DNA from 3 places in the Barrientosiimonas endolithica genome. Region 2 is predicted to be linked to each of the others. Evidence: riboswitches for the same ligand, from Rfam matches in the RefSeq annotation. Region 2 holds a riboswitch; each other region holds the start of a gene.
The links. A riboswitch is a leader RNA that binds a small molecule or an ion and turns the genes downstream of it on or off. The one in region 2 is predicted to bind S-adenosylmethionine.
Positions count from the first base shown of each region.

Region 1: linked by a shared signal. The riboswitch ahead of metB (cystathionine gamma-synthase) and the one ahead of QUE40_RS13940 (transporter substrate-binding domain-containing protein) in region 2 are both predicted to bind S-adenosylmethionine.
Region 3: linked by a shared signal. The riboswitch ahead of QUE40_RS02610 (MetQ/NlpA family ABC transporter substrate-binding protein) and the one ahead of QUE40_RS13940 (transporter substrate-binding domain-containing protein) in region 2 are both predicted to bind S-adenosylmethionine.

Region 1 covers NZ_AP027735.1:374,679-378,587, reverse strand. The annotation lists partial or broken gene QUE40_RS01955 (o-succinylbenzoate synthase) at 1-489, opposite strand, end outside; gene QUE40_RS01950 (NUDIX hydrolase) at 486-980, opposite strand; gene metB (cystathionine gamma-synthase) at 1,012-2,190, opposite strand; SAM riboswitch class I at 2,270-2,388, opposite strand; gene QUE40_RS01940 (1,4-dihydroxy-2-naphthoyl-CoA synthase) at 2,480-3,418, shown strand; gene QUE40_RS18765 (SDR family NAD(P)-dependent oxidoreductase) at 3,510-3,909, opposite strand, start outside.
Region 2 covers NZ_AP027735.1:2,747,253-2,751,161, reverse strand. The annotation lists partial or broken gene mfd (transcription-repair coupling factor) at 1-724, shown strand, start outside; SAM riboswitch class IV at 958-1,072, shown strand; gene QUE40_RS13940 (transporter substrate-binding domain-containing protein) at 1,275-2,234, shown strand; gene ssuE (NADPH-dependent FMN reductase) at 2,264-3,909, shown strand, end outside.
Region 3 covers NZ_AP027735.1:521,338-525,246, forward strand. The annotation lists gene QUE40_RS02605 (methionine ABC transporter ATP-binding protein) at 1-455, opposite strand, end outside; gene QUE40_RS02610 (MetQ/NlpA family ABC transporter substrate-binding protein) at 452-1,450, opposite strand; SAM riboswitch class IV at 1,469-1,580, opposite strand; gene QUE40_RS02615 (NADH-quinone oxidoreductase subunit A) at 1,674-2,048, shown strand; gene QUE40_RS02620 (NADH-quinone oxidoreductase subunit B) at 2,105-2,641, shown strand; gene QUE40_RS02625 (NADH-quinone oxidoreductase subunit C) at 2,638-3,162, shown strand; gene QUE40_RS02630 (complex I subunit 1/NuoH family protein) at 3,168-3,909, shown strand, end outside.

The sequences.
Region 1 (3,909 bases), 1.3 Mb from region 2:
GTACTCCAGCCCGTAGGCCGCGAGCCGCCCCAGCGCGTCGGTCGCCTGCTCCACGCTCCAGCCGCCGTTGGCGTCGACCCGGATGCGCGCGTCGGGCCCCATCGCCTCGCGCACCGCGGCCACCCGGTCGAGGTCGTCGGACAGGCGCTGACCGGGCTCGGCCACCTTCACCTTGGCCGTCAGGGTGCCGTCGTAGCGCGCGAGCACCCCGGCCACCTCCCCCGCCGCGACCGCGGGCACCGTGGCGTTGACCTGCACCGACCCGCGCACCGGCTCGGGCCAGCCGACGTGGGCCGCCTCGATGGCCGAGGCGAGCCAGCGGGACGACTCGGCAGGGGCGTACTCCAGGAACGGGCCGAACTCGCCCCAGCCGAACGGCCCTGGGAACAGGGCGATCTCGCGCTCGGTGACACCTCGGAAGCGGGTGCGCAGCGGCAGCTGCACCACCCGCATGTCGAGGACCAGCTGCTCGACGTCGAAGACGCTCATCGGACCCGCTGCGCCTTGCCGAACAGCACCGGACCGTCGTCCGCCAGGGCCATCGCGAGCTGGCGCTCGAAACGCGGGAGCAGCGGGGGCAGGTCGGTGACGTCGAACCAGCGCACGTCGCTGGACTCCTCGTCACCGACCCGCGGCTCCCCCGCGACCCAGCGGCAGCGGAACGCGTGGTCGAGGTACTGGCAGCGGTCGCCGTTGGGGTACTCCATCGGGATCAGCGACGACACGGCGAGCAGCCGCTCGACCTCGACCTGCACGCACGTCTCCTCGAGCACCTCGCGCTCGGCGGTGACGTCGGGCTCCTCGCCCGGGTCGCAGATCCCGGTGACCGGCGTCCACAGGCCGTTGTCCGAGCGGCGCACCAGCAGCACCTGCTGGCGCCCCTCGACCTGGCGCAGGACGTACGCCGACGTCCCCGGCAACCACAGCAGTCGGGTGCCGACGTGCTCGCGCAGGTCGGCGACGTACTCCGGGATCGGCATGACCCGAGTCTAGGAACCCGGGCCGACCACCTCAGACGGCCACGGGGGTGCGCGCCTCCGCACGGTCGAGCGCGGCGCGCAGGTCGGCGACCAGGTCCTCCGGGGCCTCGATGCCCACCGAGAAGCGCAGCAGCCCGTCGCCGATGCCAGCGACCGCGCGCGCCTCGGGACTCATCGACGCGTGGGTCATCGTGGCGGGGTGGGCGACCAGGCTCTCGGTGCCGCCGAGCGACTCGGCCAGGGTGAAGCAGTGCAGCCCGTCGACGAACGCGCGCACCGCCTCCTCCCCGCCGCGCAGCTCGACCGACAGCATCGCGCCGAAGCCGTCCTGCTGCCGCGCGGCGATGTCGTGGCCCGGGTGGTCGGCGAGCCCGGGGTAGTGCACCCGCGCGACGGCCGGGTGGTCGAGCGCGGCGTCGACGAGGGCGCGGGCGTTGTCCTGGTGGGCGCGCAGCCGCACGTGCAGGGTGCGCAGCCCGCGCAGCGCGAGGTAGGAGTCGAACGGGCTGCCGGTCACGCCGAGCACGTTGCCCCAGTAGGCCAGCTCCTCGTGCAGCTCGGGCGTGGCCGCCACGACCGCGCCCCCGACGACGTCGCTGTGCCCGTTGATGTACTTCGTCGTCGAGTGCACGACCACGTCGGCGCCCAGCTCGATCGGCCGCTGCAGCAGCGGCGACAGGAACGTGTTGTCGGCGACCACGAGCGCGCCGGCCGCGTGGGCGGCGTCGGCCACCGCGCGCACGTCGGTGAGGCGCAGCAGCGGGTTGGACGGCGTCTCGACCCACACCACCTTCGGGCGCTCGCGCAGCGCCTCGGCGAGCGCGTCAGGATCGGTGAGATCGACCGTGCGACAACGGAACTGGCCCTTCGTCGACAGCGAGTCGAACAGTCGCCAGCTGCCGCCGTAACAGTCGTGCGGCACGACGATCGTGTCGCCGGGCGCGAGCAGCGCGGTCGTGCACAGCGCGATCGCGGACATCCCGGTCGAGGTGATGGTGCCGCCGAAGCCGCCCTCGAGCGTCGCCAGCGCCTCGCCGAGGAGGTCGCGGGTGGGGTTGCCCGAGCGGGTGTAGTCGTACTGCCCGCACTCGCCGAACCCGCTGAAGCTGAAGGTGCTCGTGAGGTGCAGCGGCGGCACGACGGCGCCGTGGGTGGGGTCGGCGTTGATGCCGGTGGTGAGTCCGCGGGTGAGGCGGGAGATGTCAGTCATGGTGTCCTCCTGGTCACAGGTGGCCAGCCATGCGGACCGGAGGCTGCGCGTCACCGGCGCCTGGTCAGACGTCTGCGACGCTCCATCTTCCGGCTGGCCCGGGGGCCGCCGCAGGACTTGGCACCTTTTCCGCGAGTTGCCTCGCGGAAGGCTGCCCCGGCGTCAACGGGCCTGTCCCTCAGCCGGTCTTGATGGATGTTGCGCGCGCCACGTTAACCGACCCGAGGCCGCCGTGTCCGGCACCGTCCGCTGGGTGAGCCGCGACGGACGTACGCCTAACATCACGCAGGTGAGCGAGCAGACCACCGCCAACCCGTTCCGGCCCGACGACTGGGCGCCCGTGCCCGGGTTCGAGGACCTCACCGACATCACCTACCACCGCGCCGTCGACGTGGGGTGCGTGCGGGTGGCGTTCGACCGGCCCGAGGTGCTCAACGCGTTCCGGCCGCACACCGTCGACGAGCTCTATCGCGTGCTCGACCACGCGCGGCGCACCCCCGACGTCGGCTGCGTGCTGCTCACCGGCAACGGGCCCGGCCCCGAGGGCACCGGCGCGGCCGGCAAGTGGTCGTTCTGCTCCGGCGGCGACCAGCGCATCCGCGGGCGCAGCGGTTATCAGTACGCCCACGGCGACACCGCCGAGTCCGTCGACGAGCGACGGGTCAAGGCCGAGGGCGGGCGGCTGCACGTCCTGGAGGTGCAGCGGCTGATCCGCACCATGCCCAAGGTCGTCGTCGCGGTCGTGCCCGGGTGGGCGGCCGGCGGCGGGCACAGCCTGCACGTCGTGTGCGACCTGACGATCGCGAGCCGCGAGCACGCCCGGTTCAAGCAGACCGACGCCGACGTGGGCTCGTTCGACGCGGGCTACGGCTCGGCCTACCTCGCCAAGATGGTGGGCCAGAAGTTCGCCCGCGAGATCTTCTTCCTGGGGCGGACGTACACCGCCGAGGACATGCACCGGATGGGCGCGGTCAACATCGTCGCCGACCACGCCGAGCTCGAGGCCGAGGCGCTGCAGGTCGCCCGCGAGATCATGGGCAAGAGCCCGCAGGCGCAGCGGATGCTGAAGTTCGCGTTCAACCTCACCGACGACGGCCTGATGGGTCAGCAGGTGTTCGCGGGCGAGGCGACGCGGCTGGCGTACATGACCGACGAGGCGGTCGAGGGGCGCGACCAGTTCCTGCAGAAGCGCGACCCCGACTGGTCCCCGTTCCCCTGGTACTTCTGAGCGTCGCTGCGCGAAGGCAGTTCGCGGCCGGGCCTCGCGCCAGGCCCCGCAGACGGTGCCCCGATCGCGCGGACCGGCGTGAACTGCCTTCTCAGGGCGACACCCGGTGGATCTTGTGCTGCGCCGCCTGCGCGCGCGGGCGCACCACCATCGAGTCGATGTTGACGTGCTTGGGGCGGGTGGCGACGAACGCCACGCACTCGGCGATGTCCTCCTGGGTCAGCGGGTCGACCACACCGGCGTAGACCGCGGCGGCCTTCTCGGCGTCGCCGTGGAAGCGCACGAGCGCGAACTCGTCGGAGGCCACCATCCCCGGGTCGATCTCGCACACGCGCACCGGCTGGTCGAACATCTCCAGCCGCAGCGAGCCGACCATCGCGCGCACCGCGTGCTTGGCCGCGACATAGCCGCCACCACCCTCGTACGACACGTGCGCGGCGACCGACCCGATCACGATGACCTCGCCCTCGGCGGCGACCAGCGCCGGCATG
Region 2 (3,909 bases):
CCTATTTCCTGTTCCCGCCCGACAAGCCGCTCACCGAGACCGCGCACGACCGGCTCGAGACGATCGCCAGCCACACCGACCTCGGCGCGGGCATGCAGGTCGCGATGAAGGACCTGGAGATCCGCGGCGCGGGCAACCTGCTCGGCGGTGAGCAGTCCGGCCACATCGCCGGCGTCGGCTTCGACCTGTACGTCCGCATGGTCGGCGAGGCGGTCGCCGACTTCCGCTCCGACGGCACGGCCGAGAAGCCGCCGTCGGAGGTGAAGATCGAGCTGCCGGTCGACGCCCACCTGCCGCACGACTACGTGCCGGGGAGCGGCTGCGGCTGGAGGCGTACAAGAAGCTCGCGACCGTCGAGGACGAGGCGGCGCTCGCCGCGATCGTGGAGGAGCTGGAGGACCGCTACGGCACGCCCCCGGAGCCGGCCCAGCACCTCATCGAGGTGGCGCGGCTGCGCACGGTGGCCCGCCGCGCCGGCATCAGCGACATCGCGGTGCAGGGCAAGAACGTGCGGTTCTCCCCGGTCGACCTGCGCGAGAGCCAGGCGCTGCGGCTGCAGCGGCTCTACAAGGGGACGGTCATCCGCGAGGCGATGCACCAGATCCTGGTGCCCGCCCCGCGCACCGCCGCCGTCGGCGGCCGCCCGCTGCGCGACACCGAGGTGCTGCAGTGGGCCCGCCAGCTGATCGAGCAGGTGCTGCTCGACAGCGCCGCCGCAGCCTGACCCCGCCCCCGCCCCGCCCCGCCCCTCGGACCCCCGCAACTCCGCATGAAACCGGGTTACGTGCATTTGACCCCCATGCATTGAGGTCAAACGCACGTAACCCGGTTTCATGCCCGGGTGGGGGTGGGTCTCGTGGCCGGGTGGGGTCCTGTCCGGGTGGTGGGGCTCTCGACAGGCGAGACGACCGCGGGGCCTCCTTGTCGCAACGCAATGGATTCCATAATCTCTCGTTAGGTCTTGAGCGTCAGCGCGAAGCCCCGGCTCGCTGGCCAGCAACCCTCCGACGCGGTGGGGTGCTCCGGGTGACGACCTGGCTCGGTCGCAGCAGCGGCCGGGCAAGCGCGATCCAGGAGACTCACGGATGAACGGCAACCAGGCCCTCGTGCGCCGTCGCCACATCGATCTGCTGCAGGTGGCAAGCGACCTCTGTCGCTGACAGGTAGACCTCGCAAGTCCCTGTCCTGCAAGGGGATCCGCCGACAGGTCGGCGATCCCGCACCGGCTGCCGCGAGCGTACGCCCGCCCGCCGGTCCGTCCGAAGGAACCCTCCGTGACGTCCAACCCTTCTCTCGACCGCCGCACCCTGCTCGCCGGCGGCCTGACCCTGCTCGCCGGGGGCGCCCTCGCCGGGTGCGCCGACCCCGGCAACGCCGCGACCCGCGCGGCGGGCTCCAGCAGCGGCGCGCCGCGCGTGACCGGTGCGAAGAACGCGGCGGCGGCCGCCCGGCTCCCGGCCGCCGTGCGCGAGCGCGGCAGCATCGTCATCGGCAACGCCGCCGGCGGTGGCGGCACCCCGCCGCTGGCCTTCCTCGCCGAGGACAACACGACACCGACCGGGGTCGAGGTCGACCTCGCGCGGCTGCTCGCCGAGATCCTCGGCCTGCGCGTCGAGCAGCCGGTCACCTCCTGGGAGAACCTCTTCCTCAAGGTCGACGCCGGCACCTTCGACGCGGTGCTGTCCAACGTCACCGTGACCGAGGAGCGCAAGGCCAAGTACGACTTCGCCACCTATCGCAAGGACGACATCTCGGTCGAGGCCAAGAAGGGCGCCACCTGGCGGGTGCGGTCGGGGGCCGACATCGCGGGGCGCACGCTCGCCGTCGGGTCCGGCACGAACCAGGAGAAGATCCTGGTCGACTGGAACGCCGCCAACGTCAAGGCGGGGCGGCCCCGGGCGACGATCCGCTACTACCAGAACCCGGCTGATCGCTACCTCGCGCTGCAGTCGGGCCAGATCGACGCCTACGTCGGGCCGAGCCCCAACGTGCGCTACCACATCGACACCGCGAAGCAGACGGTCGAGATCGGCCGCTTCTCCGGCGGCGGGTCGCGGCAGGGCCTCATCGGCGTGCTGAGCAAGAAGGGGTCGGGTCTCGCGCCCGCCTTCGCCGCCGCGGTCGACGCAGCGATCGCCGACGGCAGCTATCGCGCCGTGCTCGACCGCTGGGGCGTGCAGGCCGACGCCGTGCCGCGCTCCCTGGTCAACCCGCCCGGTCTGCCCAAGTCCTGAATCGCCTTCGGAACAAAGGGAATCCGCACATGGCACTCATCGTCACGATCACCGGCAGCCCGACCGCACCGTCGCGCACCGACGCCGTCGTCGACCACGTCGCCCGGCGCGCCGCGGTGCGTGGCCACCAGGTGCAGGCCATCACCCTGCGTGACCTCCCGGCCGAGCCGCTGCTGCGCGCCGACCCCACGGCGCCGGCGGTGGCCGACGCGGTCGCGGCGATCGAGCGGGCCGACGCCGTCATCGTCGGCACGCCCGTCTACCGCGCGTCGTTCTCCGGTCTGCTCAAGGCGTTCCTCGACCTGCTGCCGCGGGACGCGCTGTCCGGCAAGGCGGTCCTGCCGCTGGTGACCGGGGGCAGCCTGGCGCACGCCCTGGTCGGTGACTACGCGCTGGCGCCGGTCCTGCGGTCGCTGCAGCCGGCGTACGTCGGGGGCGGGCGGTTCGTCCTCGCCGAGCAGGTACGCCTGCACGAGGGCGGCGGAGCCGTGCTCGCCCCGGAGGTGCTCGCCGCCCTGGGCGCCGTCGCCTCGGCGTTCGTCGCCCGCCTCGAGGGGCGGCCGGCGGAGGCTGCTGCCCCCGCGACCGACCGGCCGGCCGAGGTGACCGCGCGCGTCGTGCCCGTCGACGACCCCGTGCTGCGCCCGCTGCTGGAGGAGCTGCAGGTGGAGTACGGCACCCGCTACGCCCGCGACAGCGTCAACGAGCGCCTGGTCGAGGTGCCGGTGACCGACTTCGACGCCCCGCACGGTGCGTTCGTCGTGCTGGAGCGCGCCGGCGTGGTGGTCGCGGGCGGTGCGATCCGCCGCCGCGAACCGGGCGTCGCCGAGGTCAAGCGGATGTGGACCGCCCACCACGCCCGCCGGCAGGGCCTCGGTCGTCGTGTCCTGCAGGAGCTGGAGGAGCAGGCTCGGCGCCTCGGGTACCACCGCATCTTCCTCACCACCGGGCCCCGCCAGCCCGAGGCGCGGGGGCTCTACCTCGCCGCCGGCTACGCCCCCAGTTCGACCTGCACGCCGACCCCGAGGAGCTCGGCCACCTCGCCTTCGAGAAGCCCCTCGTCACCTCGGTGCAGACCCTCGCCAGCTGAGTCGGTCCCCGGCCGCTCTCAGCCGAATCCCGTTGAAGGAGAACCCATGTCAACCTCGTCCACCTTGCGCGCCGGCCCCGCGCGCGACGCCGCGGCCGCCCCGCCGCCGCGCGCCGAGGCGCCGGCGAGCAGCTCGTCCCTGACCGTCGTCCCGCGCCGCAACCCGTGGCGCTGGGTGGCCACCGCCGTGGTGGCCGTGCTGCTCGCGCAGCTGGTGAACGGCCTCGTGACCAACCCCGCGTGGGAGTGGGGCACGGTCGGGTCCTACCTGTTCTCCCGGACGGTCATCAACGCGCTCGGCATCACCATCTGGCTGACCGTGCTCGGCACCGTCCTCGGGTTCGCCCTCGGCGTCGTGCTCGCCGCGATGCGACTGTCGGGCAGCCCGGTGCTGCGCGGCGCCGCCTGGACCTATGTCTGGGTCTTCCGGTCGGTCCCCCTCATCGTCCAGCTGCTGTTCTGGTTCAACATCGCCTACCTCTACCCGCGCCTGGGCTTCGGCGTCCCGTTCGGCCCCGAGCTGGTCACCATCGACTCCAGCACCGCCATCGGGGCGATGGGCGCGGCCGTGCTCGGCCTGACCCT
Region 3 (3,909 bases), 1.5 Mb from region 2:
CGCTGCTTCTGCCCGCCGGACAGCTCCTCCGGGTAGGCCCACGCGCGCTCGGTCAGCCCGACGAAGTGCAGCAGCTCGGTGATCCGCCGATAGATCTGCTCCGGCTTCCACCCGGCGACCTCGAGCGGGTAGGCGACGTTGCCGTACACCGTGCGCGAGCGCAGCAGGTTGAACTGCTGGAACACCATGCCGATGTCGCTGCGCAGCGCGCGGATCTGCTTGGGGCGCAACGAGTTCAGCTGCTGGCCCTGCACGGTGACCGTGCCGCTGGTCGGCAGCTCCAGCCCGTTGATCAGCCGCACGAGCGTGCTCTTGCCGGCACCGGAGAAGCCGATGACGGCGAACACCTCACCCCGGCGTACGTCCAGGGTCACCTCGTCCAGCGCCGTCACCTGCGACCCGCCCCGCGAGAAGGTCTTGCCGACCCGGTCGAGGCTGATGATCGACTCGCTCATGACCCCGCCACGTCCTTCTCGAGCCGGGTCAGGATGCTGCCGAGCTGGTCGGCGGGGCGGTCGACGACGACCGACGTGCCCTTGGACTGCCGCTTCACCGCGGCGACGACCTCGGGGGAGTGGTAGAGCTGGGCGATCTTGCGGTAAGTCGGGTCGTCCTTGTCCTCGGCGCGGGCGACGACGACGTTGATGTAGGGCTCGGCCGCCTTGCTCTTCGGGTCGTCCTGGAACAGCGCCGACTTGGGGTCGAGGTTGCCGTCGAGCGCGAAGTTGTTGTTGACGACCGCGCCGTCGACCGACGGCAGCGACGCGACGGTCTGCGCGGCGTCGACCGGCTGCACCGTGACCTTCGAGGCGGCACGGTCGATGTCGGCCGGGGTCGACAGCGCGTTGCCGCCGCCCTTGAGCCTCAGCAGCCCCGCCTGCTGCAGCACGAGCAGCGCCCGCGCCTGGTTGGTGGGGTCGTTGGGGATGGCGATCTTGCCGCCCTGCGGGATCTGGTTCAGCGCCGTGTGCTTCTTGGAGTACAGCGGCAGCGGCACGACCTGGGTCGACCCGATCGGGGTGAGGTCCTGGTTGTCGTTGCTGTTGTAGCTCGCGAGGAACTGCAGGTGCTGGAACAGGTTGAGGTCGGTCTGCCCCTGCGCCAGCGCGGGGTTGGGCTGGGTGTAGTCGGAGAACGACACGAGCTTGATCTCGATGCCGTTCTCGCGGGCCAGCCGCTGCAGCGGCGGCCACCACTCCGCACTCGCCTCGGTGGTGCCGATGGTGACCTCGCGCGGCTCGTCGGCCGAGGCGCTGCCGCCGTCGTCCGCGGTCGCGCGGCCCAGGCCGAACCCGGCCGCCAGCGCGACGACGAGGCCGCCGGCGGTGATCGCCGTGCGCACACCCCGCCCGCGCGACCCGGGGTACGGCGGCAGCGGCGGGATCTGGCCCGTCGCGTCCGCGCCGGAAGAGGGGAAGACATGTCGGACGCACTCCTCGAGAAACTGCACGCCAGGATCACTGGCGCGCGAATGTGCTTGTCCGACAGGGCTGTCGGACCGGGTCTCACCTGGAGCACCCCGCCACATCCGTGAGGGTTGCCGCCCAGCCAGCCAGGGCTTGTCGCTGGGTCTCTCGACCGCCGTCCACGTTATGCATCGCATAAGGAGAGGTCAAAACGAGCGGGGGTGACCTCCCTCACCGACCGGCAGCGGATCGTTAGGCTCTGGTCCCGTGAAGGGTCCTCTCGTCGGCTATCTCGTCGTCGTCGCCGTCGCGCTCGCCGGAGTGCTGCTGTTCGGTGCGGCGATGCTGATGCGTCGGCTCCTGGCGCCGGTGTCGCAGACGCCCGCCCGGCTGACGACGTACGAGTCCGGCGTCGACCCGGTCGGTCAGGGCTGGTCCCAGTCGCAGGTGCGCTATCTCGGATTCGCTTTCCTCTACGTCGTTTTCGCGGTCGACGCGGTCTACCTCTTCCCGTGGGCGACGGTGCTGCGTGACGCCGACCTCGGGGTCGCGAGCCTGGTCGAGATGGGCATCTTCATCGGCGTGCTGGTCGTGGGGCTCGCGCACGCCGCGCGCCGCGGCCTGCTGAGGTGGACCCCGTGACCGTCGACCTGCCCACCCCGCGCGTCGGCCCGCTCCAGGCCGCCGCGCCCAAGCCGATGCGGCTGATCCTCAACTGGGGGCGGCGCTACTCGCTGTGGGTCTTCAACTTCGGACTCGCCTGCTGCGCCATCGAGTTCATCGCCGGCAGCATGGCGCGGCACGACTTCATCCGGCTCGGCGTCATCCCGTTCGCCCCCGGCCCGCGCCAGGCTGACCTGATGGTCGTCTCGGGCACGGTCACCGACAAGATGGCGCCGGCCGTGCGCCGGCTCTACGACCAGATGCCCGAGCCGAAGTACGTCATCTCCTTCGGCGCCTGCTCCAACTCCGGCGGCCCCTACTGGGACTCCTACTGCGTCACCAAGGGCGTCGACCAGCTGATCCCGGTCGACGTCTACGTGCCCGGTTGCCCGCCCCGCCCCGAGGCGCTGCTGCACGGCATCCTCGTGCTGCAGCAGCAGATCGCCGAGGAGCGCCTGACCACCCGGTCGTACGCCGACCGGCGCCGCTTCGCCGGCGCGGTCACCCGCCCGCTCGTGCGCCGGGACCAGCCGGCCGAGCCGACCGAGCCGCCGCAGGGCGACCCGTCATGAGCCTCGACGCCGAGCGGCGGGACTGCCCGCCGCAGGAGTGGTACGCCCTCCACGAGCAGCTGCGCGCCGAGGGCTTCGCGTTCTTCGACTTCCTCACCGCCGTCGACGAGACCGACCGTGACGAGGGCGGTCTCGACGTCGTGAGCCACCTCTACGACGTCACGCCCGGCGCGCTGCGGTCGGTCCTGGTGCGCACCCGCGTGCCGGAGACCGAGCCGCTGCGCAGCCTCACGACGCTGTGGCGCGGCGCCGCCTGGCACGAGCGCGAGACGCACGAGATGTTCGGCCTGGAGTTCACCGACTTCGACGACGGCAGCCGGCTCGGCATCCGCCCGCTGCTGCTCCCCGAGGGCTTCGAGGGGCGGCCGCTGCGCAAGGACTTCGTGCTCGCCGCGCGCGTCTCCAAGCCGTGGCCGGGCGCGAAAGACCCTGGGGAGTCGGGCGATTCGCCCGCGCCCCGCCGCGGCCGCCGCAAGAACCTGCCGCCCGGCGTGCCCGACACCTCGTGGGGGCCGCGGTGATGGAGATGACCTGGCTCGAGGCCGGCGTGCGCGCCGCGCTCGTGCTCGTGGCCTTCCTGGTGCTGCCGTTGCTCGTCGGCCAGACCGAGCACAAGGTGATGGCCCACATGCAGGGCCGCCTCGGCCCGATGCACGCCGGCGGGTTCCACGGCTGGGCCCAGCTGATCGCCGACGGCGTGAAGTTCACGCAGAAGGAGGACATCGTCCCGGCGGCCGCCGACCGATGGGTCTTCCGGGCCGCGCCCGCGGTGGCGCTGGTGGCGTACCTCCTCGCGATGGCCGTCGTGCCGTTCTCGCCGACCCTGGTCGGCGCCGACGTGCCCGCGAGCCTGCTGGTGCTGCTGGCCGTCTCGGGCGTCGGCGCCCTCGGCACGCTGATGGCCGGCTGGGGCTCGGGCAACAAGTACGCCCTCGTCGGCGCGATGCGCTCGGCCGCCCAGCTCGTCAGCTACGAGCTGCCGCTGATCCTGGCCTGCGCCTCGTTCGCCCTCGCCGGCGGCACCCTCTCGCTCACCGGAATCGCGCACGCGTGGACGCCGTGGTGGCTGCTGTGGCAGGCACCGGCGGCCCTGGTGCTGCTGGTGGCGGCGACCGCCGAGCTGCAGCGCCCGCCGTTCGACATGCCCATCGCCGACTCCGAGGTCGTGATGGGCCCCTACACCGAGTTCACCGGGCTGCGCTTCGCGTTCTTCCTGCTCGCCGAGTACGCCGGGATCGTCGTGATGTCGCTGCTGGTCGCCGTGGTCT